One region of the Enterobacter sp. UNJFSC 003 genome, then DNA from elsewhere that is predicted to be linked to it. Evidence: predicted binding sites of a transcription regulator. Region 1 holds the regulator's gene; the other holds the start of a gene.
The links. The regulator PurR, encoded in region 1, represses purine synthesis genes. The targets are predictions, from matches to a motif close to CANGCAAACGTTTGCNTG.
Positions count from the first base shown of each region.

Region 2: gcvT (glycine cleavage system aminomethyltransferase GcvT) is a predicted target of PurR. The motif match lies at 1,219-1,236, and genes of this name have one in related genera.

Region 1 is NZ_JBAKHK010000002.1:256,213-259,338, reverse strand. Features, by position in the region: gene punC (purine nucleoside transporter PunC) at 1-231, opposite strand, end outside; gene punR (DNA-binding transcriptional activator PunR) at 346-1,257, shown strand; gene purR (HTH-type transcriptional repressor PurR) at 1,274-2,299, opposite strand; gene V5P19_RS07280 (YnhF family membrane protein) at 2,597-2,686, shown strand; gene V5P19_RS07275 (MFS transporter) at 2,850-3,126, shown strand, end outside.
Region 2 is NZ_JBAKHK010000007.1:113,912-117,037, reverse strand. Features, by position in the region: gene ubiI (FAD-dependent 2-octaprenylphenol hydroxylase) at 1-897, shown strand, start outside; gene gcvT (glycine cleavage system aminomethyltransferase GcvT) at 1,326-2,420, shown strand; gene gcvH (glycine cleavage system protein GcvH) at 2,444-2,833, shown strand; gene gcvP (aminomethyl-transferring glycine dehydrogenase) at 2,903-3,126, shown strand, end outside.

The DNA.
Region 1 (3,126 bases):
ACCCAGCAACAAGACCGGCTTACGACCAAAGCGATCGGAAAGCGGGCCCCAGAGCAACTGCGCGAAGGCAAAGCCGGCAAGGAATACGCTCAGGCTGGCGCTGATGGCGGCAGCCGGGGTCTGTAAATCTTCCTGCATCGCGGCAAAGGCCGGCAGGTACATATCGGTGGCCAAAAAGCCCAGCACGCTCAAACCGGCGAGCCAGACTAAAAATCCTTTATGAGGTTGCATTATTTCTTCTCCTTGAGGAGGCAGGTGTACGTTGGCGCAGAGTGTAGGGAGTGCAAAGCGGCTTGTGAAACGCTAATATTTGGCGGGTGCATTCAAAAATTTTGCAGGCAGAAAATGTGGTCAGATTATTCTCTTGAAGTTGTGGATGCCGTCGCGCGTAACGGCAGCTTTAGCGGTGCAGCGCAGGAGCTACACCGCGTGCCCTCGGCGATAAGCTATACGGTACGCCAGCTGGAAGAGTGGCTGGCGGTTCCCCTGTTTGAACGGCGTCATCGCGACGTTGAGTTAACGCCTGCCGGGGCGTGGTTTTTGAAAGAAGGGCGATCTGTTATCAAAAAAATGCAGATCACCCGAGAACAGTGTCAGCAGATTGCTAACGGCTGGCGAGGGCATCTTTCCATCGCGGTAGATAACATCGTCAAACCGGAACGAACGCGGCAGATGATTGTTGATTTTTATCGTCATTTCTCGGATGTGGAGCTGCGGGTGTCCCAGGAGGTGTTCAACGGCGTCTGGGACGCGCTGGCGGACGGCAGGGTGGAGATGGCGATTGGGGCAACCCAGGCGATCCCCGTCGGGGGGCGCTATGCGTTCCGCGATATGGGCATGCTTAACTGGAAATGCGTGGTGGCGCGTGAGCATCCGCTGGCGACAATGGAAGGGCCGCTGAGCGATGACGCGCTGCGCAACTGGCCGTCGCTGGTGTTGGAAGATACCTCGCGCTCGTTGCCCAAGCGTATTACCTGGCTGCTGGATAACCAGCGCCGGGTTGTGGCCCCGGACTGGGAATCATCCGCGACCTGCCTCAGCGCCGGGCTGTGCGTTGCAATGGTGCCTGGCCATTTTGCGCGCCCGCGCATTGACACGGGTGAATGGGCTGCGCTGACGCTGGAGAACCCCTTCCCGGATGCCGCCTGTTGCCTGACATGGCAGCAAAGCGATGTATCACCTGCAATGGCCTGGCTTCTGGATTACCTGGGAGACAGTGATACGCTTAACCGGGAGTGGTTACGGGAGCCAGCGTAGCGGGCTCCGTATGAGATTAACGACGGTAGTCGCGGAACGGACCATCCGCAACGGAACGGCGTTCAATAAGGCGAGGATGAACTTCAATTGACTGGGATTCTTCTCGCTTGTTGACGATCCTGTCCATCAGCATATTGAAGGCTGTTTCGCCCAGTGAATCTTTTGGCTGGTGAATGGTGGTCAGCGCAGGGGTAAAGAAGCGCGCGTTACGCACGTTGTCATACCCGATGACGGAAATATCCTGCGGTACGCGCAGCCCCAGCTCATCTGCCGCACAGAGTGCACCCATCGCCATGATGTCACCACCACAGAAGACGGCGGTCGGACGGTGCGGCTGGGAGACAATCTGCTGCATCGCGCGATAGCCTGATTCGGGTTCAAAGTCACCCTGAACAATCCAGTTTTCCGGCACCGCGATCATCGCTTCTTCCATCGCTTTCATAAACCCGGCCAGGCGGCCCGCACCGGTGTTGCGCTCCAGCGGCCCCGGTATCACACCAATTTCGCGGTGACCGCGTTCCACCAAATAACGTCCCGCCATATAACCGCCTTCGAAGGCGTTATCAATCACGGAATCGGTGAAGTCGGCACGCGCTTCACCCCAGTCCATAACGACCATCGGTATGTGGCGATACTCTTCAAGCATGGAAAGCACCGACTCCGGGTACTCGGAGCACATCACCAGCAGACCATCCACGCGCTTCTGCGCCATCATTGACAGATAGGCTCGCTGTTTTTCAATGTTGTTCCACGCGTTGCCCAGGATAAGGGTATAGCCTTTCTGGAAGCAGTTTTTTTCTACCGCTTCAATGATCTCGGCAAAATAGGCCGCTTCACTGCTGGTGGCCAGCAAACCAATGGATTTGGTGTGATTAACTTTAAGACTGCGCGCAACCGCACTCGGCGAGTAGTGCAGTTCCTTGATCGCTGCCCAGACGGCATTGCGCGTCTCTTCCGCAACGAAACGGGTTTTGTTAATAACATGTGATACGGTTGTAGTGGAAACGTTTGCGCGTTTTGCCACATCTTTAATTGTTGCCATTAAATGTCACTCCAGACCATATCCTAAGCTCCTGAAAAACATGAAGGTAAACGTTTGCCTTCTCTCACCCTTATTACGCAATCTGGAATTGCGACACGCCGGGAAAACGACTCAGGACGTCAGGAGGGGGTCAATGGCCGGTACGCTAATAAATTTAGCGTGGAATTTTGTCCTATCTTGGTGAAAAGGGGAAGAGCAAAAGTGGATATCCGTTTAAATCCAGGAAGATTTTTGACGTAAACTGTGTAAAAATGAGCAGACTCACTTTTTGTGGGGGGATTAAAAGGAGAAAAATTGATGAATACCGATCTGAAGTTTTCGCTGACGACGACCGTGATTGTGCTGGCGCTGATTGTTGCCGCAGGTTTGACGGCAGTACTGCACTGATTTACGCGGAGGGAGCGTTCTCTCCCTCCTGCTTATCCCGATTGTTACCCCTCTGGCAAAAATCTTTTGCCAATTTGTTAACTTCTCATTTTTTGTGATTGATGTCATGCTTTCCGCTTCTTTGTTCTGTGTTACGACATAACACGGCATCCGGAGTTGACGCATGAAAATCAATTTTCCCCTGCTGGCCCTGGCGATCGGCGCTTTTGGGATTGGCACCACTGAATTTTCCCCGATGGGGTTATTGCCCGTTATCGCCCAAGGCGTAGAGGTTTCTATCCCTGCGGCCGGTATGTTGATCAGCGCCTACGCCATTGGCGTGATGGTGGGGGCTCCGCTGATGACGCTGTTGCTTTCGCATCGGGCGCGACGCAACGCGCTGATTTTCCTGATGGCCATCTTTACGCTGGGCAATGTGCTCTCCGCCATTGCGCCGGATT
Region 2 (3,126 bases), on a different contig from region 1:
CATCTGGGCCACATCATCGAAAACGCGGTGATCCACCATGCGCTATGGCAAAAAGCCCAGTCCTGCAGCGACGTGACGCTAATCGCCCCCGCGCAAATCCAACAGGTTGCATGGGGCGAAAACGACGCGTTTATCTCTCTCCAGAGCGGCGATATGTTGACTGCCCGTCTGGTGGTGGGCGCGGATGGGGCGAACTCCTGGCTGCGTAATAAAGCCGATATCCCGCTGACTTACTGGGATTATCGGCATCATGCGATGGTGGCGACAATTCGCACCGAGGAGCCACACGGCGGCATTGCACGCCAGATTTTCCACAGCGACGGCATTCTCGCTTTCCTGCCGTTGAGCGATCCGCACCTGTGCTCCATCGTCTGGTCATTGGTGCCGGAAAAAGCGCAGCTGATGCAGGAAGCCACGCCGGAGGCCTTTAACCAGGCGCTGTGCATGGCGTTTGATAACCGTCTGGGCCTGTGCACGCTTGAGAGTGAACGCCAGGTGTTTCCGTTAACCGGCCGTTATGCGCGTCAGTTTGCGGCGCACCGCCTCGCGCTGGTGGGGGATGCGGCACATACTATTCATCCGCTGGCCGGGCAGGGCGTGAATCTCGGGTTTATGGATGCGGCCGAACTGGTTGAGGAGCTGCGTCGTCTGCAGCGTGAAGGCAAAGATATTGGTCAGCATCTCTATCTTCGCCGCTACGAACGTAGCCGCAAGCACAGTGCGGCGATGATGCTGGCGGGCATGCAGGGCTTTCGCGAGCTGTTTGCCGGGGCAAATCCGGCCAAAAAGCTGCTGCGCGACATTGGTCTCAAGCTCGCCGATACTCTCCCGGGTGTAAAACCTCAACTCCTTCGCCAGGCGATGGGTCTTAACGATCTCCCGCACTGGCTGCGCTAACTTAGACCCCCATCACATTTTATTTTCCCGGCCTCTGCGCCGGGGAAATGTCCTCGTTTGAAATAATCTAATTCCACCTCCTTTTTCGCATTAGATTAACTAATGTCGCGTTTTTGATGTCACGGAAATTTGGCCTGATTTTCGGCATTAAATATCACCATGTTCTAAATTATGTTAGGCGAGTGTTAACTTTATGCGGGTTTAATCGCATTATTCCAGTGAATAACTCTGTAGGCTTTTCAGCGTTTTTTGGTCATAAGCTAATGTGATGACCTGTTTTACCTTATGGTTAACCGCCGGTTTCGGTGGTAAGTTCAGGTAAAAGAGAACGTTTGCGTCAAGGTCGGAAATGCGATCCCGGCGCCGGGTTTTGTGGCTATTCAGGCACACGAAACGCAAGACAGCCCTGCTTATTCAACGAGGAAAAGATGGCTCAACAGACTCCTTTGTACGAACAACACGTGTTATGTGGCGCCCGCATGGTGGACTTCCACGGCTGGATGATGCCGCTGCACTACGGCTCACAGATTGATGAGCACCACGCGGTGCGCACCGATGCCGGTATGTTCGACGTGTCCCACATGACGATTGTCGACCTGCGCGGTAGCCGCACCCGGGAGTTTTTGCGTTATCTGTTGGCAAACGACGTCGCCAAACTGAAGACGCCGGGTAAAGCGCTCTATAGCGGCATGCTAAATGCCTCCGGCGGCGTGATTGATGACCTCATCGTCTATTACTTCGCTGAAGATTTCTTCCGCCTCGTTGTTAACTCCGCTACCCGCGAAAAAGACCTCTCCTGGATCACTCAACACGCTGAACCTTACGCCATCGACATCACCGTTCGTGATGACCTGTCGCTAATTGCCGTTCAGGGGCCAAACGCCCAGGCAAAAGCGGCCTCGCTGTTCAGCGACGAGCAGCGTAACGCCACCGAAGGCATGAAGCCGTTCTTCGGCGTGCAGGCAGGCGATCTGTTTATCGCCACCACCGGCTATACCGGTGAAGCGGGCTACGAAATTGCGATGCCTAACGAGAAAGCCGCTGATTTCTGGCGCGCGCTGGTGGACGCGGGCGTGAAGCCTGCTGGTCTGGGGGCGCGCGATACGCTGCGCCTGGAAGCGGGCATGAACCTGTACGGCCAGGAAATGGACGAAGGTGTTTCTCCGCTGGCCGCTAATATGGGCTGGACCATCGCCTGGGAACCGGTCGACCGCGAATTCATTGGCCGTGAAGCGCTGGAACTGCAGCGTGAAAAGGGCACTGAACAGCTTGTTGGCCTGGTGATGACTGAAAAAGGCGTACTGCGCGGCGAGCTGCCGGTGCGTTTCACCGATGCCGATGGCAACCATCGCGAAGGCGTGATCACCAGCGGATCCTTCTCACCGACGCTGGGCTACAGTATTGCACTGGCGCGCGTTCCGGCCGGCATTGGCGAAACGGCAGTGGTGCAGATCCGCAACCGTGAAATGCCGGTCAACGTAACCAAACCGATTTTTGTTCGCGCCGGTAAGCCGGTCGCCTAATCATTTTTATCAGGAGAACTCCAATGAGCAATGTGCCAGCAGAACTGAAATACAGCAAAGAACACGAGTGGCTGCGCAAAGAAGCGGACGGCACTTACACCGTAGGGATCACCGAGCACGCGCAAGAGCTGCTGGGCGACATGGTATTTGTTGACCTGCCGGACGTAGGTGCCACCGTCAGCGCGGGCGACGACTGCGCGGTGGCCGAGTCCGTAAAAGCGGCCTCTGATATCTACGCCCCCGTCAGCGGTGAGATTGTTGCCGTGAACGACGCACTAAGCGACTCCCCGGAACTGGTCAACAGCGAGCCTTATGAAGGCGGCTGGATCTTCAAGATCAAAGCCAGCGACGAATCGCAGATTGCTGCGCTGCTGGATGCGACCGCGTACGAAGCACTGTTAGAAGACGAGTAAGCCATACCTCTCTCCTCCTTGGGGAGAGGGAGAAAACACATTCACTGCACGTTTCAGGAACCATCGCTCATGACACAGACTTTAAGCCAGCTTGAAAACCGTGGCGCCTTCATTGAACGTCACATTGGGCCGGATGCTCAGCAACAGCAGGATATGCTGAAGACAGTTGGCGCGGATTCATTAAACGCACTGATCGGCCAGATCGTGCCAAAAGATATCCAGCTTGCTACGCCGCCTCAGGTAGGTGAAGCCACCACGGAATTCGCCGCACTGGCGGAGCTGAAGGCCATTGC